DNA from 2 places in the Stenotrophomonas sp. YJH_SMC_29 genome. Region 2 is predicted to be linked to the other one. Evidence: riboswitches for the same ligand, from Rfam matches in the RefSeq annotation. Region 2 holds a riboswitch; the other holds the start of a gene.

Region 1 (15,673 bases), on a different contig from region 2:
GTGTCGCCGCCAAGGAAATCAAGGAGCTGATCGAAGACGCTGCTGCCAAGGTGAAGAGTGGCCTGGCGGTGACCGTTGAATCCGAAGCTGCAATCGCGCGCGTGGCCCAGGCCAGTTCGCGTACCACCCAGCTGATGAGCGACATCGCAGCGGCCAGCAAGGAGCAGGCCGCCGGCATCGAGCAGGTCAACCAGGTGGTGGTGCAGATGGACCAGGTGACCCAGCAGAACGCGGCCCTGGTGGAAGAAGCCACTGCCGCGAGCCGCGCGCTGGAAGAACAGGCGCATGCGCTGACCACGTCGGTGGCGGTATTCAAGGTGGAAGGCGCGGTGGTCTCTGCTGTGCCCCGTCGCGCAGCCTGAGCGGGCTGCCAGTGCAGTGACAGGAATACGGCCGCCTTGAGCGGCCGTATTGCCATCGCCCGCTCAGGCAGAAGGGAGGATCGCCCTCATTGCTCCAGGACGCTGCCGAGCATGGCCCCAAGCACGTAAAGCACCCCAAGCGTGGGGGGAATCACCAGGAGGTAGACGGTCATCCAGGTCATTCCGGAAAGCCAGCTTCCTACGCCGATGGCGTTGAGTGCTGCGGTCTGCAGCATCACCGGCAGCTGCATGAGGATGTAGGCGCTCTTGGGGTCGCTGTTGGACCGGGCATCGAACACCAGCCAGGCGGTCAGCGCGAGATAGAGCGCGCATAGGGCGATGCCGGTCAAGCTGAGCCAGCGGGGCTTGCGCATGCCACCTTCTCTGTTCCGTCAGGGGCCATCAGGGTAGCGCCGCGATCAGCGGCGTGCACTTCCCTGGGTCGAGCCGATAAGCGAAGCTGCGGGGCAGGGAATCGTGCGAAGGGGCCTGGAAGGTGAGCAATGTGATGAGCGCCGTGATGCTCCCGATCGTGATGCTGCCGGGGCTGGATGGCAGCGGCCTGCTGTCGACATGCTTCGTGGAGGCGATGCAGGGCCAGGGAGTTACCGTGCAGGTGCTGCCGCTACCCATGCAGGGGCCACAGGACTACGTTACGTTGGCGTCGATCCTGCGTCCGCAGCTTCCCATCGCTCCCTTTGTGCTGCTGGCTGAATCGTTTGCCGGGCCACTGGCCATCGAACTGGCGGCGGCTTCACCGCCGGGATTGCGCGGATTGATACTGAGTACGACTTTCGCGCGGCGACCGGTGCCGCTGCCAGCGGCGAGCGCACGCTTGCTTGCCCCCGCATGGCCACGGCCGCCGCTGGCGTTGCTGGCCCGGCTTCTGCTGGGGCATTGGCGGACACGCATGAACCTTCGCGAGCTGCGACATGCGATCGCTGCGGCGCCGGCCGCGATGCTGCGGCAGCGCGCTGCGGCGACACTGCAGATCGATGTCCGCGCGCAGTTGCCGAAGCTCACGCTGCCGACGCTATGCCTGCATGCACGACAGGACCACCTGTTGTGGCCGCCCAGCGTGGCCGAGCTGCAGCTCTTGTTGCCCGACGCCCGGCACGTATCGCTGGAAGGGCCCCATCTGCTGCTGCAGGCCCGTGCTCACGCAGCCGCAGCCGAAGTTGCTGCATGGATGAGGACGCTCCCCTCCTGACCGACGCTTCAGCCGCGCGCACGCGTACGCGCAGCCTTCTTCGCCGCCGCCTTGCGCACGGTCTTCTTCGCGGCCCGCGTCTCGGCTGCCTTCTTCGCGGCGGCGCTCCGCGAGGCGGCCGTACCCGTCTTCTTGGCCGCAGCCTTCTTCGCCGTCTTCTTTGCGGCCTTCTTTGTCGCGGTCTTGCGAGCCGGTGCCTTCTTCGCCACCGCCTTCTTCGCAGGTGCCTTCTTCGCCGCCGTCGTCTTGGTTGCGGCCTTCTTTGTGGCCGACTTCCTGGCAGGCGCCTTCTTGGCAGCCTTCTTGCTGGTCGCCTTCTTCGCGCCCTTGCGGGCACTGCCGGCGCGCTTGCCGCCGCCGTCCTGCTTGTTCACGGTGGCCCAGGCAATGCGCTCGGCGGTGCCTTCACTCGCGCCGCGATCACGTTCGCTTTCCTCGATGTGCTCGGCCTGGCGCTTCTGCTTTTCGGTGTATGCGGATTTGTCACCACGGGGCATGACGATTCTCCTGTCGTTGTGGTCAGGCCAGCAGGCGCAGCTTGGGCTCACGCGCCCACTGGCGGGTGGCGGCCGCCGCCAGGAATGCCTTGGCGTCTTCTGCTTCGACGATGCCGGGGTCGTTGCCGACCCGCGCCGCCTTCAGCAGCGCCTGGCCGCCCGCGTCGCTGGCGATGGCCTTCAGGTGTGCCCACGCCTGGCTGACGAACTCCAGGGCGGCGCTCTCTTTCGACAACGCCTTTGATGCCTCTACGCTCAGCACCACGGCCACCGCATCGAACACGGCCGATGGCGTGCCGGCCAGTTGCCCATCGGCGGCCTGTACGCTGCCGTCACTGAGCGTGGCGCCTCCCACTTTTGGTGCGACCAGTTTCACGTCTGCACCTGCCTTCCGGGCCGCCTTGCTCAGGCTGGCAATCACGCGCGCGTCGGAGCCTTCGTCGAACAGGATGCCGATGCAGCGACCCTGCAGGGTGGGCTTGTTGCGGCCGATCACGCGCACTTCCGGGGCCGGCGGCATGTCCCGCACCGGGGTAGCGGTTGGCGCGGGGTCGGGCAGTGCAGGCAGGGCCAGGCCATTGGCCACGCGCTGCGCCAGCGTGTCATCGATGTTGCGCAGGTGGCTGACCGTGCGCACCCGCACCTTCAGCGTTTCCACCTTGGACAACTCGAAGACCAGCGCCGATGCCAGGTGCGCCTGCTCCGGCTTTTCCAGGCTGCGGAAGAACATGCGGGCCTGGCTGTAGTGGTCGGCGAAACTCTCTGCGCGGGTGCGGCCCTTGCGGCCATCGTCGGCGCTGGCGTGGCTGCGGAAGCCGGTGGGCGTCTCGCGCGGGGTGTCGTCCTGCAGCGAGCTGGGGTCGTAGGCCACCCGGCCCTTGGGCACCTGCATCTGCATGTGGCCATCGCGCTGATGATTGGCAAACGGGCACTTCGGCGCGTTCACCGGGATCTGGTGGAAGTTCGGGCCGCCCAGGCGCAGCAGCTGGGTGTCCAGGTAAGAAAACAGGCGGCCCTGCAGCAGCGGGTCGTTGCTGAAGTCGATGCCGGGCGGCACGTTGGCCGGGCAGAACGCCACCTGCTCGGTCTCGGCGAAGAAGTTGTCCGGCCAGCGGTCCAGCACCATGCGCCCGATCACCTGCAACGGCACCAGCGATTCGGGAATGATCTTGGTCGGATCCAGGTGATCGAACGGGAAGGCGTCGGCTTCTTCTTCGGTGAACAGCTGCACCGCCAGCTCCCATTCGGGAAAGTCGCCGCGCTGGATGGCCTCGAACAGGTCGCGGCGATGGAAGTCGTTGTCGGCCGATTGCAGTTTCAACGCTTCGTCCCAGACCGTGGACTGGATGCCCAGCTTGGGCCGCCAGTGGAACTTGACGAACGTCGACTCGCCGGCCTCGTTCAGCAGGCGGAAGCTGTGCACACCGAAGCCTTCGATCATCCGCAGCGAACGCGGGATGGCGCGGTCGCTCATCGCCCACATGATCATGTGCATCGATTCGGGCATCAGCGAAATGAAGTCCCAGAAGGTGTCATGGGCCGAAGCGGCCTGCGGGAAGGCGCGGTCCGGCTCCATCTTCACTGCGTGCACCAGGTCCGGGAACTTCATCGCGTCCTGGATGAAGAACACCGGGATGTTGTTGCCGACCAGATCCCAGTTGCCCTCCTTGGTATAGAACTTGACCGCAAAGCCGCGCACGTCGCGTGGGGTATCCACCGAGCCTGCGCCACCGGCCACGGTCGAGAAGCGGGTGAACACCGGCGTCTTCACTCCCACCTCGGTGAGGATGCGCGCGCGGGTATGGCGCGACAGCGAACGGGTCAACTCGAAGTAGCCGTGCGCGGCGCTGCCGCGGGCATGCACGATGCGCTCGGGAATGCGTTCGTGATCGAAGTGGGTGATCTTCTCGCGGAGGATGAAGTCCTCCAGCAGCGTAGGACCCCTCGGTCCCTGCCGCAGCGAGTTCTGGTTGTCTGCCACCGGAATGCCCTGGTCGGTGGTCATTGCCGGGTGGCTGCCGCCGGCCTGGAGGTGCAGCTCGCCGCCTTGGCCGCGATGCAGGTCTTCGGGGTGGGCAGTTGCGCGCTTGCCGGTGGGCTTGCTGGCGGCCATGGACGGTGGCTCCGGATCGTCAAGGGGAGCCACCACACTGGGACCGGTCCCGTTAAACCACGGTCCGGCAAAGGTGAACGTACGGGCAAAAGCAGGCTCGGGTATGCTTGCCGCATGCGAGTCGAGCCCGCCGACATCGAAGCCCTGTTCGACGCCATCCCGGATGTGCTGTTCTTCATCAAGGACCGCCAGGGGCGTTACACCCACGTCAACCAGACCATGCTGCGGCGGCTGGGCCTGCGCGCGCGCAAGGACGTGATCGGGCGTACCGCAGCCGAGATCTACCCGACCGGCCTCAGCGCCGACTACGTCGACCAGGACGCCCGCGTCCTGTCCGGCGAGGTGATCGAGAACCTGATGGAGCTGCACCTGTTCGCCAACCGCGAACCGGGCTGGTGCCTGACCTGCAAGCGTCCGCTGGTGGTTGATGGCGCCATCGCGGGCCTGATCGGCATTTCCCGCGACCTGGGCCAGAAGGACAGCCTGGGCACCCAGTACGAACAGCTGCGGCTGGCGCTGGCCCATCTCAACGCGCACTACGCCGAGAACGTGCGCATGCAGACGCTGCTGGACATCACCGGCTTCTCGCTGTCCAAGCTGGAGCGCAGCTTCCGCAAGGTGTTCCAGATGACCCCGCAGCAAGTGCTGACCCGGCTTCGGATCCAGATGGCCATGCACCTGCTGCATGGCGACGACAGCATTGCCTGCATCGGCCAGGCCTGCGGTTTCAGCGACCAGAGCGCGTTCACCCGCAAGTTCAAGGCTGAAACCGGTTTCTCGCCGCGTGCCTATCGCGCCCGTATCGGCGGTGGTATCGGCGAGCCGGCGCTGGCCTGAGCCGGCTGCTGCGCTGTGCCTATCCGGGCAGGCACGGGACAGGGTAAGGTGTCGCCCCTGTAGCCCGCCGCCAGCCCCGCCGATGCCCAACTCGATTCCGACCGCTTCGCCGTCCCGCCTCGGACATTCGCTCAAGCCCCGCCAGCTGATCATGATGGGCCTGGGCAGCGCCATCGGCGCCGGCCTGTTCCTCGGCTCGGGCGTGGGAGTGCAGGCCGCCGGGCCGGCGGTGCTGGTGTCCTATCTGGTGGCCGGCGCGCTGGTGATCATCGTCATGAACGCGCTGGGCGAGATGGCGGCGGCCAAGCCGACCAGTGGCGCGTTCTCGGTCTATGCCGCCGATGCCATGGGCGCCACCGCGGGCGCCACGGTGGGCTGGCTGTGGTGGGTGCAGCTGGTGATCGTGATCGCCGCCGAAGCGGTGGGCGCGGCCGGGCTGCTGGCGACGGTCTGGCCGGCCGTACCGGTGCCGATGGCGGCGTTGGCCTTCATGCTGTTCTTCACCGCGATCAACCTGCTGGGGGTGAAGAACTTCGGCGAGTTCGAATTCTGGTTTGCCATCCTCAAGGTCGCGGCGATCCTGGCGTTCATCGCCATTGGCGTGGCGCTGCTGATGGGATGGCTGCCGCAGGTGACCTCCCCGGGCCTGAGCAACTTCACCGAACACGGTGGTTTTGCACCGAAGGGCCTGGCCGGGATCGGCGCGGCGCTGCTGGTGGTGGTGTTCGCCTTCGGCGGCACCGAGATCGTGGCCGTTGCCGCAGCCGAGACCGAAGACCCGGAGCGCAGCATCGCCCGGGCCATCCGCACCGTGGCCTGGCGCATCCTGGTGTTCTACATCGGCTCGCTGAGCGTGATCATCGCGGTGGTCCCGTGGACCAGCGAGGCGCTGAAGTCGCCCTTCGCCGCCGTGCTGGACATTGCCCGTATTCCGGGCGCGGGCACCGCCATCACCCTGATCGCGGTGATCGCGCTGCTGTCGGCGCTCAATGCCAACCTCTACGGCGCCTCGCGCATGATGTACTCGCTGGCGCAGCGCCGCGAAGCGCCGGCCGTGCTGGGCTGGACCGATCCGCGCCAGGTGCCGGTGATTGCCGTGCTGGCCAGCGTGCTGTTCGGTTTCGCCGCCACGGTGATGGAACTGCTGTTCCCCGACCGGGTGCTGCCGGTGCTGCTGAACATCGTCGGTTCCACCTGCCTGCTGGTGTGGACGCTGTCGCTGGTGTCGCAGCTGGTGCTGCGCCGCCGCGCGGATCGGCGTGGCACCCGGCTGCCGTTCCGCATGGCCGGCTTCCCGTGGCTGACCTGCTGTGCACTGGCGATTCTGGCGCTGATCTTCGGCCTGCTGCTGAGTGAATCGCACACGCGCCTGCAGTTCCTGTCGATGGTGGCGCTGACGGCCACGATCGCCGCCGGCAGCGCCATCGCCCGGCGCATGCGCGAGGCTTGATGGGGGGTGCCGGCCGGCGGCCGGCACTACCACGGGGGCTGCACATCCGCCGTGCCATCCTGATCGTGTAGGCCGTCAACGGCCTGTCGACCAGGAGTACCGCATGCTGCGCAGCCGTCCCTTCCTGATGTTCACCGGCCAGGCCGAGGCCGCGCTGGCCCTGTACGCCGAAGCCTTTGCCGATTTCCGCCTGCTGGCCCTGCAGCGCCATCCTGACGGTGCCGGCGCTGGCGTGTCCGGCCAGGTCCGCCAGGCCATCTTCCTGCTCGGCGGTACCCACTACCTGTGCTTCGACAGCCTGGACGTGCACGATTTCACCTTCTCGCCGTCGATCTCGCTGTTCGTCGAGTGTTCCGGTGCCGAACAGTTCGAGCGCGCGGCACGCGTGCTGGGCGAGGGCGGGCACTGGCTGATGCCGGTGGGCGAGTACGATTTCAGCAACCGCTACGGCTGGGTGCAGGACCGCTTCGGCGTATCGTGGCAGTTGAGCCTGGGGCAGATGCCGGACCCGTGATTATTGTGGGTGTGGACCTTGGCCCACACGCCCTTATGAGAACGGCCCGCTTTCGCGGGCCGTTTTGTCATCCGATGCAGCGGGGAATCACGCCTCGACTTCATCATCCTTGTAGGCATCGACCGGGATGCAGGCGCACATCACGTTCTTGTCGCCGTACACGTTGTCCACGCGCGCCACCGGCGGCCAGTACTTGCTCTGCTTCAGGCTGGCCAGCGGGAAGGCGGCCAGCTCGCGCGGATAGGCGTGGGTCCACTCGCTGGCGGTCACCGCGGTGGCAGTGTGCGGCGCGTTCTTCAGCGGATTGTCCTCGCGGTCCAGCCGGCCGTCTTCGATCGCGGTGATTTCCTCGCGGATCTGGATCATCGCGTCGACGAAACGATCCAGTTCGTGCAGCGACTCGCTCTCGGTCGGTTCGACCATCAGCGTGCCCGCCACCGGGAAGCTCAGGGTGGGGGCGTGGAAGCCGAAGTCGATCAGGCGCTTGGCCACGTCCTCGGCGCCGATGCCGCTGGTCTTCTCCAGCGGGCGCACGTCGAGGATGCACTCGTGGGCCACCAGGCCGTTGCGGCCGGTGTACAGCGTCTTGAAGTGCGGCGCCAGGCGCTTGGCGATGTAGTTGGCGTTGAGCTGCGCGACCTGGGTGGCCTTGCGCAGGCCTTCGCGGCCCATCATCGCGATGTACATCCAGCTGATCGGCAGGATCGAGGCGCTGCCGAAGCTGGCCGCGCTGACCATGCCGACCGGACCGTTGTCACCCAGCTTGCCCGGCAGGAACGGCGCCAGGTGCTCCTTGACCGCGCACGGGCCGACGCCCGGGCCGCCACCGCCGTGCGGGATGCAGAAGGTCTTGTGCAGGTTCAGGTGCGATACGTCCGAACCCCACTTGCCCGGCTTGGCCACGCCGACCAGCGCGTTCATGTTGGCGCCGTCGGTGTACACCTGGCCGCCGTGCTTGTGGATGATCTCGCAGATCTCGACCACCTCTTCCTCGAACACGCCGTGCGTGGACGGGTAGGTCATCATGATCGCGGCCAGGCGGTCGCTGTACTTCTCAGCGTTGAGGCGGATGTCTTCGACATCGACGTTGCCGTTGGCATCGGTCTTGGTCACCACGACCTTCATGCCGCACATCTGCGCCGAGGCGGGGTTGGTGCCGTGCGCCGAGTCCGGGATCAGGCAGATGTCGCGATGGCCTTCGCCGCGCGAGCGGTGGTAGGCGCGGATCGCCAACAGGCCGGCGTACTCACCCTGTGCACCCGAGTTCGGCTGCAGGCTGACCGCATCGTAGCCGGTGCATTCGACCAGCATCGCTTCCAGCGAGTCGATCAGTTCCTTGTAGCCCAGCGCCTGGTCGGCCGGCACCAGCGGATGGATCTGCGAGAACTCCGGCCAGGTCACCGGGATCATCTCGGCGGTGGCGTTGAGCTTCATCGTGCACGAGCCCAGCGGGATCATCGTGCGGTCCATCGCCAGGTCCTTGTCGGCCAGCGAACGCAGGTAGCGCAGCAGTTCGTGCTCGCTGTGGTGGGTGTTGAACACCGGATGGGTCAGGAACGCGGACTGGCGCAGCAGGCCGGCCGGCAGTGCGTCGGCGGTGCTGGCATCCAGCGCATCGATGTCGGCCTGCGCGCCGAACACGGCGGCCAGCGCGACCACGTCGGCGCGGGTGGCGGTCTCGTCCAGGCTGATGCCGACCGAGTCGCTGTCGATCGCGCGCAGGTTGTAACCGGCGGCGCGTGCCTTGGCGTGGATCTCATCGGCATGCACGCCGGTGATGTGCAGGGTATCGAAGAAGTCGCCACCGACCTGCACGCCGGCCTTGCGCAGCGCCGCGGCCAGGATCGAGGCCAGGCGGTGGGTGCGGCGGGCGATGCGGGTCAGGCCTTCCGGGCCGTGGTAGACGGCATACATCGAGGCCATCACCGCCAGCAGGACCTGTGCGGTACAGATGTTGGAGGTGGCCTTCTCGCGGCGGATGTGCTGCTCGCGGGTCTGCAGGGTCAGGCGATAGGCCGGGTTGCCCTGGGCATCGATGGAGACACCGATCAGGCGGCCCGGCATCGAGCGCTTGTAGGCGTCACGGCAGGCCATGAACGCGGCGTGCGGGCCGCCGAAGCCGAACGGCACGCCGAAACGCTGGCTGTTGCCGACCACGATGTCCGCGCCCCATTCGCCGGGTGCGGCCAGCAGGGTCAGCGCCAGCAGGTCGGTGGCCACGGCCACCAGGCCGCCGCGTGCGTGCACGGCCTCGACCAGGGCCTTGTAATCGCCGATCTGGCCGAAGGTGTCCGGGTACTGCAGCAGCAGGCCGAAGGCTTCTGCTTCCAGTGCCTCGGCCGGGGTGCCGACGCGCAGCACGATGCCCATGGGCTCGGCGCGGGTGCGCAGCAGTTCCAGGGTCTGCGGGTGCACGGCATCGTGCACGAAGAAGGTGTCCGACTTCGACTTGGCGGAACGCTTGGCCAGGGTCATCGCTTCGGCCGCTGCGGTCGCTTCGTCCAGCAGCGAAGCGTTGGCGATTTCCATGCCGGTGAGGTCGGCGCACAGGGTCTGGAAGTTGATCAGCGCTTCCATGCGGCCCTGCGAGATTTCCGCCTGGTACGGGGTGTAGGCGGTGTACCAGGCCGGGTTTTCCAGGATGTTGCGCAGGATCACGTTCGGCGTGTGGGTACCGTAGTAGCCCTGGCCGATGAAGCTGCGCAGCACGGTGTTCTTGTCGGCGATCGCACGGATCTTCGCCAGTGCCTGCACTTCGGTCATCGATTCGGGCAGTGCCAGCGGTGCCGGCGACTTGATCTTGGCCGGCACGATGGCATCGGTCATCGCATCCAGCGACGCGTGGCCGACGACGTCGAGCATCTGCGCGATCTCGGCATCGTTGGGGCCGATGTGGCGCTCGACGAACGCATTGTGGTGCTCGAGCTCACGCAGGGAAGGGGTGTTCTGGGACATGGCGAAGGATCCGTCAGGAAAGGGCACACGCACGGGCACAAGCCGCCGGTCGGCGGTCTGCGGGGCGCCCCTCTGTCCTTTTGCCTGAGAGTTTGGAAGCGCGGAAAACCGCGGCTTCGTGCCCCTTCGGCGCCGGATCGAACCGGTCTCTCCAGAGTTCTGTTACGGGTGGTATCGGGCCTGAGCGATTACGGGCGTTGCGCCTTCGGCAGCGGTGTTCCGCTTCTCCCACCGTGTTGCCTGCCGATTATAGCCCGTTGCGGGCCCGCCGGCCGCCTCCGGGGCCGGCCGCCGCGCCTGAATGGCCGATGGCCCGGCCATGCGTTTTGTGCACCGCTGCATGGCATCGGGCGCAATCCCCACCTATCATGGCTGGATACCCGAATTCATCTGGCGCCGTCCCTGCAGAAGGGGGACCGGCGCCCGCCGTGCGTGCCACGCATGGCCCTGCCGGACGCCTTCATCATGACCGCCGCTGCTGCTCCCTCCACCCGCCGCATGGCCCTGCTGCTTGCCGGCCTGGCCATGTTCGGCCCGTTCTCGATCGACACCATCTTCCCGGCCTTCCCGCAGCTGGCGCAGCGCCTGGCGGTGGACGAGGTGGCGGTGCAGCAGACCATCAGCGTGTACCTGCTGTTCTACGGCCTGATGAGCCTGGCGCACGGCCCGCTGTCCGATGCGTGGGGCCGCAAGCGGGTGATCCTCGGCGGCCTGGTAGTCTTCGCCGGCGCCTCGGTGGGCTGCGCGCTGTCCACCGACCTGACCACGCTGCTGGCGTTCCGCGCGCTGCAGGGCCTGTCTGCGGGCGTCGGCATGATCGTCGGCCGCGCGGTGATCCGCGATCTCTACCATGGCCACGATGCGCAGCGCTTGATGAGCCAGGTATCGATGCTGTTCGGCATCGCACCGGCGATCGCGCCGATCATCGGCGGCTGGATCCTGCTCAGTGGCGCGGGCTGGCCGCTGATTTTCTGGTTCCTGGTGGTGTTCTCGCTGGTCCTGCTGGTCGCCACCGCACGCTACCTGCCGGAGACCCATCCGCTTGCAGCACGTGTGCCGCTGTCGCCGCGCGTGCTGCTGCGCGACTACGTGCGCATCGGCTTCAACCCACGCTTCCTGCGCCTGGCGCTGGCTGGCAGCATCGGCTTCGGCGGCATCTTCCTCTACATCTCCTCGGCGCCGGTGTTCGTGATGCAGCACCTGCACCTGGGCGAGGGCGGCTTCGCCTGGCTGTTCATTCCCACCATCGGCGGCATGACCACCGGCTCGTTCCTTTCCGGGCGCATGGCCGGGCACACCACGCCCACCCGGCAGGTGTCCATCGGCTTCGGCCTGTGCGCGCTGTCGGTGCTGCTGAACGTCGGCTACGTGGCGCTGTCGCCGCAGTTCGTGCTGCCGTGGGCAGTGCTGCCGATCTTCCTCGGTGGCATGGGCATGGCGCTGATCTTCCCGATCCTGGCGCTGGCGGTGCTGGACATGTACCCGCACCAGCGCGGCCTGGCCTCGTCGCTGCAGGCGTTCGTGCAGCTGATGATCAGCACCGTGGTGGCCGGCGTGGTGTCGCCGCTGCTGAGTGCCAGCCCGCTGCACCTGGCGTTGGGCCAGGCCGGGTTCTTCGGCGCCGGCTTCGTGTTCTGGTACTGGGAACACCAGCGCGAACGCGCGGCGCAGGCGGCCTGCACGGGCCATTGAGCAGCACGCAGGGGTAGGGCGGGCGGTGGCGCCCGCAACGCTTGCGACGGGAAATCACCGGGCTAGGCTGGGCACTCCAGCCAGCCGGTGCGCGGATGCACCACAGCCAGCCGATCCGATGCCGTTGCATGAGGTTTCCCGATGGCTGCGCAGCAGACCTACCGCCTGTTCGAGGTGGCGCTGAAGGAGCGCCGCGTTCTTTCCCCTTCCCTGGATCGCATGGTGTTCACCGGTGCCGACGTGGCGCGGATGAAGACCGAAGGCCCGGACCAGCGCATCAAGGTGTTCTTCCCCTTGCCTGGCCAGCGGGTGCCGCAGGTCCCCAGCGGTGCGGACTGGTACCGGCGCTACCGGGCGCTGCCGGATGATCAGCGCCCACCGATGCGCACCTACACACTGCGCCAGTTGCGCGCCGAGCAGGGCGAGGTCGACGTCGATTTCGTCCTCCACGGCGAGACCGGGCCAGCGTCGCGCTGGGCGATCCACGCACGCCCGGGCGACCGGGTGCTGCTGCTGGCCCCGGACGCCGACTGCGCCGACAGCAGCGAGGGCTGGGAATGGAAACCGCCGGTCGGCGTCGGCCAGGTGCTGCTGGTGGCCGATGAAACCGCGCTACCGGCGGTGGCCGGCATCCTCGAGGAACTGGCGGCCAGGGTGGATCCGCCGCGCACGCTGGCGCTGCTGGAAGTGGCCCAGGCCGGCGACGCGGTGCGCCTGAAGGCACCGGCCACGGCCGAGCTGGTCTGGCTGCCGCGCGGGCGGGCCAGCTACGGACAGCCGCTGCTGCAGGCGGTCCAGGCGCGCCTGGCCGCCGCTCCCGGCGGGGTAGCGGGGGAGGCGCTGGAGGAGATCGACGTCGATACGCAGATCCTCTGGGAACAGGCCGATTCCCGCGTGGCCGGTCCGCTGTATGCCTGGGTGGCGGGCGAGGCGGGGGCGGTGATGGCGATCCGGCGCCACCTGCTGCGCGCGTGCGGGCTGGATCGCCGCGCGATCACCTTCATGGGCTACTGGCGGCAGGGCAGGGTGCTGGATTGACCGTGTCGAACCGGGGCCGCGTGAAACGGCCTGGCCGGCGGGGTGGGTTATCCTTGCGCCCCCCTCGCCGCGGTACCGCACGATGTCCACCACCTCCAAGATCCGCCGCGACCAGCGCCGTCGCCAGGAAAAGCAGGCCGCCAACAAGGCCGCCGCCCAGGCGTCGCCGGTGGAGCCGCATGCCGAACTGCGCGACGCGCAGCGCACCCTGCTGGCCGGTGTCGTGCGCCGCGACGGCGAATGGGTGCTGGGCATGGATGGCCGTATCGCCGGCCACAGTGACTCCGCCGCGCAGGTCCTGGCGCTGATCATGCAGGCCGGTGAACTGCACGAACGCAATGGCACGCCGGTGCGCCTGATGTACTCCGATGCACTGCGTGATGCCGCGCAGGCCGAAGCGAAGGAGAAGGGCCAGACGTTCGAGGAGTTCAAGGCGGAGCTGGCTGCGGCGATGGCCGCGAAGAAGGACAGCTGATCGCGGTTGGGATAGCGCCGGCCGCTGGCCGGCTGCCAGACGGATTTCCACCGTGCAGTTGCCGGCCAGCGGCCGGCACTACCAGAATGGGACGGATCCTCGCGGACCCGCCCCTTTTCTCATTTCGCCGCCGGGGCCGCGCTGGCCTGCCAGCCGCACACCTAGCCTTTGCTTGATCGCTGTTCCGGTAGAGCCGGCCGCTGGCCGGCTGCCAGACGGATTTCCACCGTGCAGTTGCCGGCCAGCGGCCGGCACTACCAGGAAGGGGCGGATCCTCGCGGACCCGCCCCTTTTCTCATTTCGCCGCCGGGGCCGCGTTGGCCTGCCAGCCGCACATCTGGCCTTTGCTTGATCGCTGTTCCGGTAGAGCCGGCCGCTGGCCGGCTGCCCGCGGGGTCTTCATCGCGTAATTGCCGGCCAGCGGCCGGCACGACCAGGAAGAGGCGGATCCTCGCGGACCCGCCCCTTTTCTCATTTCGCCGCCGGGGCCGCGTTGGCCTGCCAGCCGCACATCTGGCCTTCGTTCTGCTGCTTGAGCCACTCGTTGACCGGGGTGAAGTACTCGATCATCGGGCCGGCATCGAGCTTGTCGGTGCCGGTCAGCTCCTTCAGCGTGGCCTGCCACGGCTGGCTGGCACCCTTGCTCAGCATCGCCCAGTACTTCTGGCCGGCTTCCTTGTTGCCGTAGAAGGTGCACTCATGCAGCGGGCCCTTGTAGCCGGCCGCATCGCACAGGCCCTTGTAGAACTGGAACTGCAGGATGCGCGCCAGGAAGTAGCGGGTGTAGGGGGTGTTGCCCGGCACGTGGTACTTCGCGCCCGGGTCGAAGAATTCTTCGCCACGGGTGCTGGCCGGGGCCACGCCCTGGTACTTGGCCTTCAGGTCCCACCACGCCTTGTTGTAGTTGTCGGCGGTGATCGAGCCATCGAACACGCCCCAGCGCCAGCGGTCGATCATCAGCCCGAACGGCAGGAACGACACGCCCGACAGCGCCATGCGCATCTGGTTGTTGATGACCGCTTCGCGGCTTTCGGTCGGCGCATCGACCAGGCCGATCGAGCTGAGGTACTTGGGCGTCATCGCCAGCACGATGGTGTCGCCGATCGCTTCGTGGAAGCCATCGTTGGCACCGCCCTGGAACAGCGGCGGCAGCGGGTTGTAGGCCAGGTCGTAATAGATGTGGCCCAGCTCATGGTAGATGGTGGTGAAGTTCTCTTCGTTCGGCTTGATGCACATCTTGGTGCGCACGTCGCCTTCCATGTTCATGTCCCAGGCGCTGGCGTGGCAGACCACGTCGCGGTCATCGGGCTTGATGAACTGGGTGCGCTCCCAGTACGACTGCGGCAGCGACGGCATGCCCAGCGACACGTAGAAGTCCTGCGCGCGTTCGGTCATCTGCCTGGCGGTACGCAGTTCGGCCTCGCGCTGCGCCTTGTACTGCGCGGCGACGTTGGCGTCCTTGCCGGCCTTGGCCAGCGCCGCGCTCAGGTTGGTCTGGTACTGCTTTTCCAGTGCCGCGGTGATGTCCAGGCTGCCGGCGCCGGGGTACGGTTCCAGCTGGTCCCACAGGTTCGACCAGTCCTGCTGCCACATGTTGCCCAGCAGGTGCGCGGCGATCAGGCCGTTGCCCACTTCGGCCTTGTCCTTGCCATAGGTCTTGTCCAGCTTGCCGCGCGCGTAGCAGTGCAGCTGCTCGTACATCGGCTTGACCTGTTCCCACAGGCGATCGGTTTCCGGGCCGATCTGCTCCGGCGGCATGTCATAGCCACTGCGCCACATCTGGCCGGCATCGGTGAAGCCCATGCCCTTGGCGCCTTCGTTCACCAGGCCGACGAACTTCTGGTAGTCGCCGCGCATGCCCTTGGTGGTGCTGTGCCAGCCCTGCCAGGCGTCGAGCTGCTTGTCGTAGTCGCGGCTGCGCGCCAGCACCTGCTCCAGCTCGCCCAGCTGGCGGCAGGAGTTGGGATCGTTGGCGTCGGTGCAGTACTTGCCCGCACCGTAGCTGCCTTCCATGCGGGTGGCGATCTGGGTCAGCTCGGCCAGCTTGGCCGGATCGCGCGGCGCCGGCATCGAGGACATCAGCTTCAGCAGGTGGATCGCGCGCTTGCTGTCCTCGCTCATCGGCTGGCCGTCGAACTTCGCAGCCTGTTCGATCCAGCTGTTGAGCTGGGTCAGCGAGCGCTCGTTGGCCTTGGCCGCGATGCGCTCGGAATCACTGTTGATGTAGGTGGAGGACAACCACTGCGCCGAGGTCATCTCCGGGTAGGCGGCCTTGAACTCGGCATTGATGCGGGCCACGAACTGGTCGGCGGTTTCGCCGGCCGGGGCGCTGCTGCCGGCGGTATCGGTGCCTGGGGCAGCTTCCTTCTTGCAGGCAGCCAGGGCCAGCGTGGCAACGGCGATTGCCGAAGCCAGCAGGAGATGACGGTGTTTCACGGGCGATCCTTGGGTGGTGAACGACGGCCGAAGGCTAGTGGGCAGCCGCTGCCACCGCAAGTGGCGGAAGTCGGCCGGGCGGCGCCCGGCACCC
Region 2 (15,673 bases):
TTGCCATAGGCGCGGCGCACATTGGCCACGCCGTAGCGCGCGACTTCGGCCAGGACCTCGTCGATCTTCGAGGCCGGCGCGTTGTCGGCGTCGATCAACAGGGCGATGCGCTTTTCCGGTTCGCTCATGGGCTCCTCACGGGCCGTTGCCTGAACCCGAGTATCGCCGATCCGGGCGGTCGCTGACGTGACAGGTGGCCGCCGTGCGAAGATGCCAGGCGCTTCCCCCAATGCCCCCACTGGAGTGAGTCGATGAGTCGCGAGCGCGTTCCCCACCTGGTCGTTGTCGGCGGCGGTTTTGCCGGTCTCTGGGCCACCCGTGCCTTGGCCCGCGAACGCATACGCATCACCCTGGTCGACCGCCGCAACCATCACCTGTTCCAGCCGCTGCTGTACCAGGTGGCCACCGCCGGCCTGTCCGCACCGGATATCGCTGCACCCCTGCGCCACATCCTCGGCCACCAGCGCAATGTGGAAGTCCGCCTCGGCGAAGTGGTGGCCATCGACAAGCAGGCCCGGCAGATCCGCATGGCCGATGGCAGCACGCTGGACTACGACAGCCTGCTGCTGGCCACCGGCGCCACCCACGCCTACTTCGGCAACGATCAGTGGGCCGACGATGCGCCCGGGCTGAAGACGCTGGACGATGCCATCGCACTGCGCCGCAAGCTGCTGCTGGCATTCGAGCGTGCCGAGGCCGAACCGGACCCTGCAAGGAAGGCGGCGTGGTTGAGTTTCGCCATCGTCGGCGGCGGCCCGACCGGTGTGGAACTGGCCGGCACCCTGGCCGAGATTGCACGCCACACGCTGCGCAATGAGTTCCGTCATATCGATCCGGCCAGTGCCAAGGTGCGGCTGGTGGAGGCCGGCCCACGCGTGCTGTCCTCGTTCCCGGAAGTGCTGTCGCTGAAGGCGCGCCGGCAGCTGGAAAAGCTGGGCGTGGAAGTGCTGACCGGGACCCCGGTGAGCAACATCGACAGCCAGGGTTTCACGCTCGGTGACCAGTTCGTGCCGGCGCGCACCGTGGTCTGGGCCGCCGGCGTGGCGGCGTCACCGCTGGCGCGCACGCTGGACGTGCCGCTGGATCGCGCCGGGCGCGTGCCGGTACAACCGGACCTGACCCTGCCCGATCACCCGGAGCTGTTCGTGGCCGGCGATCTGGCCGCACTGAGCCAGGCCGACGGCAAGCCGGTTCCCGGCGTGGCGCCCGCCGCCAAGCAGATGGGCAAGTACGTGGCCGAGGTGGTCCGCGCACGCCTGCACGGCACGCCCGCACCCGGCCCGTTCAAGTACGCCGACTACGGCAACCTGGCCACCATCGGCCGCATGGCCGCGATCGTGCACCTGGGACGGCTGCAACTGTCCGGCGTGCTGGCCTGGTGGTTCTGGCTGGCCGCGCACGTGTTCTTCCTGATCGGCTTCCGCAACCGCATCGTGGTGCTGCTGAACTGGGCCGTGGCGTACTGGAGCTACCAGCGCAGTGCGCGCATCATCTTCGGTGATGACCAGGAAGACCGTCGCCCCCGACGGTAGTGCCGGCCGCTGGCCGGCTGCGGCGCGGTCGGTTCCCTTTCCGCAGGAAAGGGCACTGACCCCGTCAACACCCTCCACGCATGGCGTGGCTCTAGGCTCTACTTGCTCATCGGGCCACCGGGGACCCGCCGTTTCGACCAGGTCCGGCAGAAATCCTCCTTTCTCGCAGTATCGGCAATCTGCGCGGTACTCCAATGCCGGGTGATCCAGATCGTCAATGCGGTACTGCTGAGATGCCAGCGCAGCATGCCGCGCTGTGGTTGCCGCCACAGGTGGCGCCGGGCAATCCAGAAGGCCTCCCGCTCCACTTCAGGCACCTTCTTCTTCATTCCGTCCTTGTCGAAGAACTGGGCAGTGAAGTGCCAGGGATTCATCGGCTGGTATCCCGCCCGTGGTTCACCGCTGCATGCGGCCACACCACTGGGCACGCGGTCCGCCGGCTTCGGCCGACCATCCACCAGCGCCAGCCCGAGCAGATACAGCAGGCCAGGCAGAAGCGCGACACCCGCGACCAGGACGACGACGGAGATCCATGCGTTGCCGGCGGCACGCATCGCTCACTGCGCCTTCGGTTTCGGGTACCACAGCGCGTTGACGATGACCCAGCGCTGGCCGAAGCGCCCCATGTGGAAGTAGTCGACGAACCACGGGGTTTCCAGCCGCGCCGAGGCCGCGTTGCCGGTCACGTCCAGCACCGTGCAGCGGCGATCCCATTGATCCTTCGGGGTCTTCAACGCGCCCTGCTTCGTCAACGAGACCAGTTCTTCCTTCGACATCCGGCGCAGGCCCAGGCGTTCGTCGGGTGTATCGCCGAGGACCGCGCGCTTGGCCAGGTCCGGATGCAAGGAGTGGGCGACCCGCTGCGGGTTGGCCTCCAGCTGGCCATCGACGTAGTCGTGGCAGGTGGCTTCGATGGCCGCGAGGGTGGCCGGGTCGGCGGCAGGGCTCGTTGCTGCGGAAAGAGCGAACAGCAGGGCGATCGTCGACATCCGGGTCTCCAACTCTGGGCGCGGGGCGATCATCGCATGGGCCGGGTAGCCCATCCACGCAGGGCGTGGATCTACAGAAGCGTCTCGACCGGTTCCTGCAGCCAGGCCAGCTTGCGCTCGCGGGGCTGCTGCTTGAGCTGCCACTCGGCGCGTGAGGCGGCGGCCCGGTCCGGGTACTCGCGCACGGCCAGCACGCGCAGCGGTGGCCGGGCCCGGGTATAGCGTGCGCCCTTGCCGGCCTGGTGGGCGGCGAAACGCGCGTCCACGTCGGTGCTGATGCCGGCGTAATAGCTGCCATCGCGGCATTCGAGCAGGTACAGGAACCACGGGCGGAGGGACGGGGCCATGCCCGGATTATGCCGTGCTGCACTGCAGCGGATATACTGGCGCCCGAATGCAGGAGAGAGGCGCCGCGCTGGCGCCCGCCGAAGGCGCAGGCTCCCATGATCGCTCAGGCCGGTGGGCTGGAATCCCACCAACCATGCATTCGACTCGCCGAGCTGGAGAGAGGTCACCGGGCACGCCCGGGACGATCCGCCGAAGGGGCACGCGGCCCATGCCGCTGAACTCTCAGGCAAAAGGACAGCGGGAGCGGCACCGGTCATCGTCATCCCGTCATTGCGCAGGCAGTGGCGGTCGTCGCGCATGGCCGGCCCCACCGCGCCCGGAGTCTGTCCCATGCTGCTGTCCATCATCTACCTGATTGCCATTTCCGCCGAAGCCATGACCGGCGCACTGTCCGCCGGCCGCCGCCGCATGGACCTGTTCGGCGTGGTCATGATCGCCTGCGTCACCGCCCTCGGTGGTGGATCCCTGCGCGACATCCTGCTCGGCCACTACCCGCTGGGCTGGGTGAAGCATCCGGAGTACCTGGGCTTCACCGTATGCGCGGCGCTGATCGCCACCTGGGTCGCACGCTGGATGCACCACTTCCGCCGCACGTTCCTGGTGCTCGACGGACTGGGCCTGATCGCCTTCACCCTGATCGGCTGCTCGATCGCGCGCGAAGCCGGCCATGCGATGCCGATCGTGCTGATCGCCGGCATGCTGACCGGCGCGTTCGGCGGCGTGCTGCGCGACATCCTCTGCAACGAGGTGCCGCTGATCTTCCAGAAGGAGCTGTACGCGATCATCGCGCTGCTGACCGGCGCGGCGTACCTGTTGCTGCTGCACTGGGGCGTGGCCGACGCCACCGCGATCCTGTGCTGCCTGGGCGGCGGCTTCGCGCTGCGCCTGCTGGCCATCCACTACCGCTGGGAAATGCCGAAGTTCGTGTACCACGACGAAGTGCATTGAGGATCGTGTTCGCCGGGACCCGCACCACCCCGGCGATGGACCTGGCGCTGTCGCTCATGCGCAGCGCCAGGCGCATCACCGGTGCAGACGGGCCGGTCTCCAACTCCGACCGGCCCTGATCGCGGCCGCACCCCCGCAGGCGCTGGCCGCCATCCACACACGTGCCGCACTCAAGCGGCTTCCATCAGGCGGCTTCGGACACCTTCACTTCACGACGGGCGCGCACGGCCGCAGCCAGCCGCTCCAGCACCGTCACCGTGGTATCCCAGTCGATGCAGCCATCGGTGATGCTCTGCCCGTAGACCAGCGGCTGGCCTTCCACCAGTTCCTGGCGGCCACCGATCAGATGGCTCTCGATCATCACGCCGACGATGCGCTGTTCGCCCTCTTCCAGCTGAGCGGCGATGTCGTCGATCACCTTCGGCTGGTTTTCCGGGTTCTTCAGGCTGTTGGCATGGCTGGCATCGATCATCAGCCGGGTCGGCAGCTTGGCCTTGGCCAGCACCTGGCAGGCCTCGCCGACGCTGCCTGCGTCATAGTTCGGCTGCTTGCCGCCGCGCAGGATCACGTGGCAATCCGGGTTGCCGGTGGTCGACACGATGGCGGTGCCGCCCTGCTTGGTGACCGACAGGAAGTGATGCGGATTGGACGCCGCCCCCACCGCGTCAGCGGCGATCTTGACGTTGCCATCGGTGCCGTTCTTGAAGCCGACCGGGCACGACAGCCCCGAGGCAAGCTCACGATGCACCTGGCTTTCGGTGGTACGCGCGCCGATCGCGCCCCACGCCACCAGGTCGGCGATGTACTGCGGCGAGATCACGTCGAGGAACTCGACACCGGCCGGCAGGCCGAGCTTGTTGATGTCGCGCAGCAGGCCTCGGGCGATGCGCAGGCCCTTGTCGATCCTGAAGCTGCCGTCCAGGTCCGGATCATTGATCAGACCCTTCCAGCCCACCGTGGTGCGCGGCTTCTCGAAGTAGACGCGCATGACGATTTCCAGTTCGCCGGCCAGTGCATCGCGCAGCGGCTTGAGGCGCTGGGCGTACTCGATGGCGGCGTTGGGATCATGGATCGAGCACGGGCCCACCACCACGGCCAGGCGGTCGTCACGGCCGTGCAGGATCTGGTGCAGGGCCGCGCGCGAGGCGCTGACGGTGTCGGAAGCTTCATCGTCACAGGGCAGCATCGCCAGCAGCTGGGCGGGCGGTGTCAGCGGTTCGATGGTGCGGATACGCAGGTCGTCGGTGTGCGGGGGCATTGGGGGAGATCTCCGGAACGTTGGGGGTCCCCAGCGTGGCGACATGAAAAAAGCCGCCAGGTTCGCTGGCGGCTTTCGGGAATGCGTCTGAAGCTTTCTTCAGGGTGAGCGCAGTCCTTCCTCCGCCAGTGGCTTCGGAAAGTAATACCAGTAAAAGCGGGTAGCGGCTGCGTTCATGGGATCTATTGATAGCACAGCTTTTGCGCAGTGCAAAATGTTTCATCCGCAACTGGGGACGTGGTTCAGCGAGGTGGGCTCCAGCGCTGCCTCCGTGGCGGCAGCCACGCAACGTCGGTCATTTGCCATGCACTTCCACGTCCAGCAGCAGGCCTTCGTGGATGTCCGCCCAGCGATCCAGGACGCGGTCCAGCTCCTGCCTGGCCTCGTCCAGCTGCTCGGGGTTGAGCAGGGAGCGCGTTGTATAGAGATCGGAGACCAACCGCCGCAGGGTCGCTTCCGGGATGGCCACCGACGGCCCTTCCAGCCCCGGCAACTGCAATGCCGGGCTGTCGCCAAGCGGGCCGAACAGCGTGACCTGGAGCGTGCTCTGCATGATCAACTCCCCTGCGGATGGACATGGGCAATGCCCTGTTTACCGCGTCCGGGTGACCGGCGCATGTGCCATGCGCGTCCGGGGTGCAGGCGGGGGTGGCGGTATAGCGCTCGATGAAGGTGTGCGACATGCTGCTTCTTCCTTGAAGGTCCGGGGGGTGCCGGCCAGCGGCCGGCACTACCGGAGCGAGCGCAGTGCACGCTTGCGGATGTAGGCATTGGCGTCGCTGTGGTGTTCGTACTGCCAGCGCGCGCACAACGCACGCAGCCACTGCGGCTGCGTCTTGCCGGCGTCGTTGAGCCAGTTGCCCACGGAGTCCTGCACGTAGCGCTCCGGGTCGTTGGCCAGCGCTTCCAGCAGCGGCAATGCATGTTCCGGGTGCCGCTTGAGCAGCGCGATATGCGTGGCCCACACGCCGCGCGGGCGCAGCGCTTCGCAGGCGAAGCGGCGCAGGTACGGCGATGCTTCCTGCGTCCATGGCTGCAGGTACGCCAGCGCCTGCAGGGGTGCGGCAACAATGTCGGCACGCAGCGCCAGCCACGCCCATTCGCGCACGCCGAAGTGCGGGTCGTCAGCCAGCGGACGCATCGCCTGCAGCTTGGCCGGCAGCGTCGCGCCGGCATCGCTGCCGATCAGGTAGCAGGCCCAGCCGCGCACCGTGTCTGAGACATGCGCCTGCCAACGCGCAGGATCCCCCTGCCCGGCTTCGTGCAGCAACCGCGCCGCCAGCGCCATGCGCTGGGTGATGCCCTTGCCTGAGGCATCGCGCATGCATTGCAGCGCTTCCGGCTCAAGGGCAGGCGCCACCACCTGCAGCAGCGCGGCGAAATCCACGGCCAGGCATTCGGCCAGATGGGTGGCAGCGGCGCTGCCACTGTTGAGTGCACGCAGCCTTTGCGCAGGAACGGGCGTGCTCATGCTGCGGATTCCCGCCCAGCGTCCGTGTGCTGCCAGACCTTGTGCAGCAGCTGCGACAACTGCTGCTGTTCACCCGCGTCCAGGCCGTTGAACAGGCCGCTGATCCAGTGCGTGTGCTGCTCGAACAGCGATTCGGCCAAGCGCTTTCCCGGTGCAGTCAACACGATCTGCACACGGCGGCCATCCCCGTCATCGCTGCGACGCTGCAGCAGGCCTTCACGCTGCAGGCCATCGAGCAGGCCGCTGATGGTGGCGCGGGTCACCCCGGCATGCTCGGCCAGCAGGTGCGGCGGCAGTGCGCCACCGGCCCCGTGCAACAGGAACAGCACGATGAAGCGGCCCTCGCTGAGCCCATGCGGTGCCAGCCGCGCGGCGCAGTCGCGATCGATCGACGAGGACAACGAGAGCAGCTGGAAGCACAGGTGCAGCGGCGCGATGTTGGCGTGGCCGCGTCGCTGCGCTTCTGCCAGAAGAGCGCGGTGCTTGGCTTCGATCATCTGGCGTCCGCATGTGGTTAGGTGCCTAACTATATTGCAGGATGGCTGAGCCAGGCAAATCGGATGTGAATTTCAGCCAGTGCTTCCCAGCAGCAGGCGTGCGATCAGCCCACCGCCCTCACGGTGCAGCAGCTGCAGTTGGCCGGCATGTCGCCTGGCCACGTTGGCGGCCACGGCCAGCCCCAGCCCGGCCCCGCCGGTGGTGCGGCTGCGCGAGCTCTCGCTGCGCTGGAAGGGTTGCAGCAGGCGTGCGCGGTCGGCCTCGGCGATGCCGGGGCCACGGTCCATCACATCCAGCTGCACGTCCTGGCCGGCCAGGGCCACCTGCAGCTCCACGGCCCCCGCGTAGCGCGCGGCGTTGTCGATGAGATTGTCGACCGCGCGCCGCAGCAGCAGTGCATCGCCGTACCACGGCAACGTGTCCGGGCCCTGCAGCACGATGTCCACCCCGCGCAGCAGCGCCGCCTGCACGCAGTCCTCGAGCAGGGCCGCCAGATCCAGCGCGCGCATCTGCGGCGGCTGCAGTTCGCCACGTGCGTAGTCGAGCACCTGCTCGATCATCGCGTCCATGCGCTCGATGTCCGCCACCATCCGCGCCGCCTGGGGCGCGGGCGCGAACTCGGCGCGCAGGCGCAGACCGGTCAGGGGTGTGCGCAGGTCGTGCGCCACTGCTGCCAGCATGTGGGTCATCTCCTGCGCCTGCGCGCGCAGGCGTTGGCGACCGGTGCTGATCGCGGCGGCCAGCACCTGTACTTCGCGTGGGCCATCATCGGGCAACGGCACTTCGGCCTGCAGGTCGGCACGCGCACTGGCTTCGGCCAGGCGGCGCAGCGGCCGCCCCAGCCGTATCGACGCCCATGCCGCCAGCGGCGCCAGCAACACCGCGCCGCCCAACAGCGCGAGCATCACCTGCCGGCGCCAGGCGGCCAGATCGCTGTGATCGCTGCCGACCACCTGCCAACGTCCATCGGCCTGGCGCACGCCCAGTTCGAACGGCGGCCACTGCATGGCGGTCAATACCGCCGACTGCGCCTTCAGTACACCGGCCCGAGCGGTCGCATCGAGCACCGCGCCGCCCTCGATGACCTGCACGTCGGGCGCCTTGCCCTGCCCGCTCCAGACCCAGCGCACGTCCTTCGCCGGCAGTCCCATCTGCAACGCCGCCAACTGCGTGAGCCAGCCGCTGGCGCTGCCCTGCGGGGGCCCGTCCTGGCGGGCCAGATGCAGGCCCAGCGGCGCGGCCTCCCGTTCGCCGCGCAGCACCTGCATGGCCTGGTCCAGCCGCATCGGCGGTGGCGCGGGACGGGGCATCCAGCCGACCACCGCCACGCTGACCAGGGTCGCCAGCAGCAAGCTGGCCAGGGCCAGCATCGCGATCCAGCGTGCAGTGGACCACCGGCCGCTCACAGCACCTGTACCGCGGCATCGAAGCGGTAGCCTTCACCGCGCGAGGTCTGCACCAGGGCTTCGGCACCCGGCGCGGCCTGCCCCAGCTTGCGGCGCAGCCGGCTGACCGCCAGGTCGACTGCGCGATCGACCGTGTCGCTGGATTCGCCGCGGCTGAGCTGCAGCAGCTGCTCGCGGCCGAGCACCCGCCCGGGCCGCTCGGCCAGCGCCAGCAGCAGGCTGAATTCACCGCGGCTGAGCACCAGTTCGCTTCCATCCGGCGCCAGCAGGCGCCGTTGTTCGGGCAGCAGCCGCCAACCGGCAAACCGCAGCTCGCTGGGCACCTGGGCGCGCAGCTTGTGCTGGCGACGCAGCAACGCGCGCACCCGCGCCAGCAGCTCACGGGGATCGAACGGCTTGGCCAGGTAGTCATCGGCGCCCATCTCCAGGCCGATGACCCGATCGGGTGCGCTGCCCATCGCAGACAGCATCAGGATCGGAATGGCCCGCGCCTGCAACCGCCGGCAGACCGAAAGCCCATCTTCGCCGGGCATCATCCAGTCCAGGATGATCACGTCCGGGCGTTCGACCTGCAGCAGCACGTCCAGCGCAGTGGCGTCCGCCGCCACGCGCACCTGGTAGCCGTGCAGCAGCAGGCAATCGGCGATGGCGTCGCGGATGCTGGCGTCGTCATCGACGACGATGACACGGGCAGAAGTACTCATGCAGACAGTATCGGGCAGGTCTGTATCAGGACGGTATCAACACTGATATTCCTGCGATACGCCGCAGCGCGCCAATGGTCGCCCCATGATCACTGCGGAGCCTTCCCTTGCGCCTCATCCTTCTCTCCCTGCTTGCTGCCGCGCTGCCCGCGTGGGCATCCGACGCCCCCGAGCACGTCCTGCCGATGTGGATGCAGGGCGGCCACCCGGCGGTGGCCGTCTCGCTGGACGGACGCGCGGAACCGCTGCGCTTTGTGGTCGACAGTGCCGCCGGGGCAACCCTGGTCGATGCACGCGTGGTCCGGCGCTATGGCCTGGACGATGCGCAAGCGGCCGTGTCGCAGGCCCAGGGTGCCAGCGCGAACGCGGCCCGGCTGCAGCGCATGCGCAGCACGGCGTGGCAACTGGGAAGCTGGCAATTGAATGCCAGTGGCATGCAGGTCGATCTGTCCTCCCTGGCGAAAGACGATGACCCGGCGATCGACGGCTTGATCGGCAATGATCTGACCGGGCGCTGGGACACCCGCTGGGATTTCGGCCGCGAGCAGCTGGCGCTGTGGACGCCCGGGCGGTTGAACCTGGAGGGACCGGGCTGCCAGCCCAATGCACTGCCCGGGCGCAGCGCTGGCCTGCACCAGTTCGGCTTCATCATGCTGACGCTGGGCACGCCGGGCGTTGAGGCGGTCGCCGTGGTCGATACCGGCGCGGCACAGACCGTACTCAATGCCGAAGCCGCCCGCGCACTGGGGCTGCGCACCGACGGCAGCGATGCACGGGTGCGCCTGCGTGCAAAGGGCACCGAAGGCCTGGGTGGCGGTGCGCAGGCCACCTGGCTGTACACCCTGCCCGGCATGAACGGCGGCGGCTGGCAGCACCCTTCGATGGAGGTCCGGATCAGCGAACTGCCGGTGTTCAAGGCGATCGGCCTGGAGGCACGACCGGCGCTGATCCTCGGTGCCGATGCGATGCGCGGCGGCCAGGTGGACATCGGTGCGGGGGCGGCGCGGATCTGCCTGCGCCGGCCCGGCTGACCTCCGGCCCATGACGGTGGGACCTGGCTGGCGTAGCATCCGCCCGGTCCCGCCAGGAGTTCCACGCATGCGCCGTGCAGTCCTGATGTTGCTGACGCTGCTCCCGCTGGCCGTGCTGGCCGCGCCGCCTCCACTGCCCTCGCCCGCCCGCATCGATGCCGAAGCACAGCGCCTGATGCGGGCCGCCCATGCGCGCGGCATGGCACTGGCCGTGGTCGATGGCGGCAAGGTCGTGCATGTGGCCGCCTATGGTGAACGCAACGCCACGGGCGAGCCGTTGCGCACCGACACCGTGATGTACGCCGCGTCATTGACCAAGATGGCCTTTGGTCACCTGGTCGCGCAGTTGGCGCAGGACACGCCGATCCAGCTGGACGCCAGCATTGCCACCGCACTGGACAAACCGCTTCCGGCGTATCCGCCCGAACCGAAGAAGTACGCCGACTACAGCGTGCTGGCCGGCGATGCGCGCTGGCGCCAGCTCACGCCGCGCCTGCTGCTCAATCACGCCAGCGGTTTCGCCAACTTCGGCTTTCTCGAACCGGATGGCCGGCTGAAGTTCCACTTCAACCCGGGCGCCCGCTACGGGTATTCCGGCGACGGACTGATCCTGCTGCAGTTCGTGATCGAACGCGGGCGGCTGGGCCAGGACGTGGGGACGCTGATGCAGGAGCGCATCTTCGACCGCTTCGGCATGACGCGCACCAGCATGACGTGGCGCGCGGACTTCGCCGGCAACCTGGCCGACGGCTGGACCGCCGAAGGCGATACGGTGCCGCACGATGAACGCAGCCGCGTGCGTGCGGCCGGTTCGATGGACACCACGATCGCCGACATGGCCCGCTTCGCCGCCGGCTACGTGCGCGGCGACGGGCTGTCGGCTTCAATGCGCAGGGAGCTGGTGCGGCCGCAGCTGCCGATCACCACCGCCAGCCAGTTTCCCACGCTGCAGCCAGAGCTGCCTGCGGCCCGGCAGCACAAGGGTCTGGCCGCCGGCCTGGGCGTGGTGACGTTCCGCGGCCCGCAGGGCGCAGGGTTCTACAAGGGCGGCCACGACGATGCGGTGGGCAACACGCTGGTGTGCGTGGAGCGGCACCAGCGCTGCGTGGTCATCCTGGGCAACGATGTGCGGGCCGAGGCCACCTTCCCGGCACTGGTGGCGTTCGTGCTGGGCGATACGGGCGTGCCGTGGCAGTGGGAGTACGGCGCGTCGAAGGCCTTCGTCGAATGAGGGTGCGATGACGCCTGCGTATCGCGTGCGGCTGGACGGGCGCATCCACGCATGGCGTGGATCTACCAGCGAAACCGTGCACTTGTAGATCCACGCCATGCGTGGATGCCTGCTCCGCTCAGCGCGCCTGCTCGAAGAACATCAGGTACACCAGCCGGCCATTCTCCGGGCGGTCGCCGAATGCCGGGCCGGCGGTGTGCCAGAACCAGGGCCGCAGCAGCACCAGCCGGTTGAAGCGCATCGGGATGCGCATGGTCATTTCCCACTGGCTGTCGTCGTTGCTGTCGCGCTCGATGATGTCGCGATGCATGTCGCCGCCGTTGGCATACCCCAGCGCTGCCAGTTCTGCCGCATCCAGGGCCATGCGCTCGGTGCCTGTACGCCGGTGGCGGAAGAACTCGGTGCCACCCTCGCAGTGCTCGGCCGCACTCAGGTAGAGGATGCCCGACCAGTGCGAGTGATCGGCGTGCACTTTCGCGCGGCCGACATCGCTGGCCAGGGTCAGCCGGAACTTGCCGTGCGACTGCAGCGGATTGACCGGCCGCAGCGGTTCGTTGACCAGCCGTGACGCCGCCTCGGCCAGGCCGTCCAGTTCCAGCCGCTGCAGAGAGTTGCGACCGGGAAATGCGCCGTCCTGTACCGGATAGGTCAGGCCCAGCGCCGCCTGGCGCAGGGCGTGCGCGTCGGCCGGTGCAAGGAAGTCGTCAACGACGATGAACGAGGTAGGCATGGCCACCGAGCGTAGCGATGCACTGCGGCGGCGGCAACCGCGCAACGAAAAACCCCGCCTTGCGGCGGGGTTCTTCTTTTGCAACGGGAAGGGATGCCGGCCCAGGGCCGGCACCCGATGCCAGGGGCGTGGACTTAGAAGTCCATGCCGCCCATGCCACCCATGCCGCCCATGCCACCGGCGCCACCCATGGCCGGCTCGTCCTTCTTCGGAGCTTCGGCAACCATGGCTTCGGTGGTGATCATCAGGCCGGCGATCGAGGCCGCGTTCTGCAGGGCCGAACGGGTCACCTTGGTCGGGTCCAGGATGCCGAACTGCAGCATGTCGCCGAACTCGCCGGTGGCCGCGTTGTAGCCGAAGCTGCCGGTGCCTTCCTTGACCTTGTTGATGATGACCGACGGCTCGTCGCCGGCGTTGGCCACGATCTCGCGCAGCGGGGCTTCCATCGCGCGCAGGGCGATCTGGATGCCGTGGTTCTGGTCTTCGTTGGCACCCTTCAGGCCGGCCAGCGCGGTGATCGCGCGCACCAGCGCCACGCCGCCGCCCGGGACCACGCCTTCTTCAACGGCTGCACGGGTGGCGTGCAGGGCGTCGTCGACGCGATCCTTCTTTTCCTTCATTTCGATTTCGGTCGAGGCGCCGACCTTGATCACGGCAACGCCGCCGGCCAGCTTGGCCACGCGTTCCTGCAGCTTCTCGCGGTCGTAATCCGAAGAGGTGTCCTGGATCTGGGTCTTGATCTGCGCCACGCGTGCATCAACGTTGGCCTTGTCGCCGACGCCGTCGATGATGGTGGTGTTCTCCTTGGAGACCTGCACCTTCTTGGCGCGGCCCAGGTCCTTGATGGTGGCCTTTTCCAGCGACAGGCCGACTTCTTCGGAGATCACGGTGCCGCCGGTCAGCACGGCCATGTCTTCCAGCATCGCCTTGCGACGGTCGCCGAAGCCCGGCGCCTTGACGGCCACGACCTTGACGATGCCGCGGATGGTGTTGACCACCAGGGTCGCCAGCGCTTCGCCTTCGACTTCCTCGGCCACGATCAGCAGCGGCTTGCCGGCCTTGGCGACGCCTTCCAGCACCGGCAGCAGGTCACGGACGTTGGAGATCTTCTTGTCGTGCAGCAGGATGAACGGGTCATCCAGGTCAGCGGTCTGCGACTGCTGGTTGTTGATGAAGTACGGCGACAGGTAGCCGCGGTCGAACTGCATGCCCTTGACCACGTCCAGCTCGTTGTCCAGGCCCGAGCCTTCTTCAACGGTGATCACGCCTTCCTTGCCGACTTCCTTCATCGCGTCAGCGATGATCTGGCCGATCGACTCGTCCGAGTTGGCCGAGATGGTACCGACCTGGGCGATCGCCTTGTCGTCGGCGGTCGGCTTGGAGATGTTCTTCAGCTCGGCGACGGCGGCCGAAACGGCCTTGTCGATACCGCGCTTGAGGTCCATCGGGTTCATGCCGGCGGCAACGGCCTTGGCGCCTTCGCGGATCAGGGCCTGGGCCAGCACGGTAGCGGTGGTGGTGCCGTCGCCGGCGTCGTCGTTGGTGCGCGACGCGACTTCCTTCACCATCTGCGCGCCCATGTTCTCGAACTTGTCAGCCAGTTCGATTTCCTTGGCGACGGAGACGCCGTCCTTGGTGATGGTCGGGGCGCCGAAGCTCTTTTCCAGCACGACGTTGCGGCCCTTCGGGCCCAGGGTGGCCTTGACGGCATTGGCGAGAACGTTGACGCCGCGCACCATGCGCGAACGGGCGTCTTCACCGAAACGAATATCCTTGGCAGCCATTGCATTTACCTCATTGGTAGCGCCGGACGATGCCCGGCGGCTGGGATTTGGGGGTCAGGTTGAAACAGGTCGCGCGGAGGCTCAACCGATGACGGCGAGCACGTCGTCTTCGCGCAGGACCTTGTACTCGACGCCTTCGCTCTTGTACGAGCTGCCGGCGTACTGGCCGTAGATGACCTTGTCGCCGACCTTCAGCGACGGCGCGCGCACGTTGCCGTTGTCCAGCGGCTTGCCCGGGCCGACGGCCACGACCTCACCCTTGGTGGACTTTTCCTTGGCCGAGTCGGGGATGACGATGCCACCGGCGGAGATTTCGTCGGCTTCGATCGGCTTGACCACAACGCGGTCGTGCAGCGGCTTGATGCTCATAGGAGACCTCTTAAGTGATTGATTGGTCTAAAAAAGTCCGGCGATGTTAGCACTCACCCCAGGCGAGTGCCAGAACCGCACGTGAAGAAACCCGACAACGTCGGGAGCAGGGCAGAGATGGAGCCCCGCGCCCTCCTTTCAAGGGTGGCATCAAAAAAATTTTTCCCGCCCGTGTCGCTTGGCGCTGGTCGGGATCCCGCCAATTTCGGTGACAAGCGTCGCACTGTCAGATATCTGACGTTCATTTACGACAAAGTGTCACTGGATCGGCCTTAGGCTCGACCGGGCATTCCCAATCACAAGGAGGAGTCGATGCGATTGCTGTCACCGCTTGCCGCGGCCTGCCTGCTGGCCCTGGCCGCTGCGCCGGCCCAGGCCGAGGTCTTCATCAATGAACTGCACTACGACGACAGCACCGCCGCCGGTGACGTCGGCGAAGCGATCGAGGTCGTGGCCACCGCCGGCGAGGACCTGTCCGGCTACCGCCTGTACCTGTACAACGGTTCCAACGCATCGGCGGCCGTGGTCTACGCCAACACGCCGGTCCCGGCCGGCACCGCCGCCAGCTGCGGCAGCGCGACCATCGCCGTGGTCAACTACCCGACCAACGGCATCCAGAACGGCCCGAACGATGGCATCGCGCTGGTCGATGCCAGCGGCAAGGTGGTCCAGTTCCTCAGCTACGAGGGCACCATCACCGCGTCCGGCGGCCCCGCCGCGGGGATGACCAGCCAGAACATCCCGGTGGCCGAGACCAACAGCACGGCACCGGGCACGTCGCTGCAGCTGACCGGCAGCGGCAGCCAGTACGCCCACTTCACCTGGGCCGAATCGGCCGGCCAGACGTTCGGCACCTGCAACAACGGACAGACCTTCAGCGGCGGCGGCACCCCGGGCCCCAACACGCCGCCGTCGGTGTCCACCACCACCCCGGCGCAGGGCAGCAGCACCTTCCCGGCCGCCGCCGACCTGGAAGTGGTGTTCAGCGAAACGGTGAACCTGGCCAGCGGCGCCTTCGCCCTGAGCTGCGGTACCTCCGGCAGCGTGCCGCTGACCTTCCCGGCCAGCGGCCGCAGCGTGAAGCTGTCCACCAACACCGCGCTGGTGGCCGGTGAAGCCTGCCGCTTCGACATCCGCGCCGCGCGCATCACCGACCTGCAGGGCGCTCACCCGGCCGCCGACAGCCGCATTGCCTTCACCGTGGCCAGCACCGGCGGCAATCCGGACCCGGGCAACCCCGGCGTGCCGGCCGGCTATTACTCCAAGGTCAACACCAGCAGCCCCAGCCAGCTGCGCTGTTCGCTGCACGCCACGATCAAGGGCCATACCGCCTATCCGTACAGCGGCTCGGGCACCAGCACCTGGACCATCCTG

What was found. A riboswitch is a leader RNA that binds a small molecule or an ion and turns the genes downstream of it on or off. The one in region 2 is predicted to bind glycine.
Region 1: linked by a shared signal. The riboswitch ahead of gcvP (aminomethyl-transferring glycine dehydrogenase) and the one ahead of AC5P9I_RS15845 (trimeric intracellular cation channel family protein) in region 2 are both predicted to bind glycine.

The regions. Positions count from the first base shown of each region.
Region 1 is NZ_JCAFUK010000001.1:557,258-572,930, reverse strand. It holds gene AC5P9I_RS02735 (methyl-accepting chemotaxis protein) at 1-362, shown strand, start outside; gene AC5P9I_RS02730 (hypothetical protein) at 449-736, opposite strand; gene AC5P9I_RS02725 (alpha/beta fold hydrolase) at 871-1,572, shown strand; gene AC5P9I_RS02720 (hypothetical protein) at 1,581-2,069, opposite strand; gene AC5P9I_RS02715 (catalase) at 2,092-4,182, opposite strand; gene AC5P9I_RS02710 (helix-turn-helix transcriptional regulator) at 4,297-5,019, shown strand; gene AC5P9I_RS02705 (amino acid permease) at 5,102-6,469, shown strand; gene AC5P9I_RS02700 (VOC family protein) at 6,573-6,983, shown strand; gene gcvP (aminomethyl-transferring glycine dehydrogenase) at 7,071-9,938, opposite strand; glycine riboswitch at 10,001-10,103, opposite strand; gene AC5P9I_RS02690 (multidrug effflux MFS transporter) at 10,404-11,630, shown strand; gene AC5P9I_RS02685 (siderophore-interacting protein) at 11,772-12,668, shown strand; gene AC5P9I_RS02680 (hypothetical protein) at 12,751-13,143, shown strand; gene AC5P9I_RS02675 (M2 family metallopeptidase) at 13,615-15,579, opposite strand.
Region 2 is NZ_JCAFUK010000015.1:38,199-53,871, forward strand. It holds gene AC5P9I_RS15820 (NYN domain-containing protein) at 1-128, opposite strand, end outside; gene AC5P9I_RS15825 (NAD(P)/FAD-dependent oxidoreductase) at 252-1,532, shown strand; gene AC5P9I_RS15830 (hypothetical protein) at 1,631-2,086, opposite strand; gene AC5P9I_RS15835 (nuclear transport factor 2 family protein) at 2,090-2,521, opposite strand; gene AC5P9I_RS15840 (GIY-YIG nuclease family protein) at 2,593-2,868, opposite strand; glycine riboswitch at 2,909-2,998, shown strand; glycine riboswitch at 3,012-3,115, shown strand; gene AC5P9I_RS15845 (trimeric intracellular cation channel family protein) at 3,200-3,817, shown strand; gene AC5P9I_RS15850 (hypothetical protein) at 3,814-3,936, shown strand; gene AC5P9I_RS15855 (3-deoxy-7-phosphoheptulonate synthase) at 4,002-5,075, opposite strand; gene AC5P9I_RS15860 (hypothetical protein) at 5,371-5,628, opposite strand; gene AC5P9I_RS15865 (DNA alkylation repair protein) at 5,806-6,546, opposite strand; gene AC5P9I_RS15870 (MarR family winged helix-turn-helix transcriptional regulator) at 6,543-7,043, opposite strand; gene AC5P9I_RS15875 (sensor histidine kinase) at 7,116-8,414, opposite strand; gene AC5P9I_RS15880 (response regulator) at 8,447-9,154, opposite strand; gene AC5P9I_RS15885 (pepsin/retropepsin-like aspartic protease family protein) at 9,262-10,185, shown strand; gene AC5P9I_RS15890 (serine hydrolase domain-containing protein) at 10,253-11,416, shown strand; gene AC5P9I_RS15895 (DUF6445 family protein) at 11,535-12,146, opposite strand; gene groL (chaperonin GroEL) at 12,281-13,930, opposite strand; gene AC5P9I_RS15905 (co-chaperone GroES) at 14,012-14,299, opposite strand; gene AC5P9I_RS15910 (endonuclease) at 14,612-15,673, shown strand, end outside.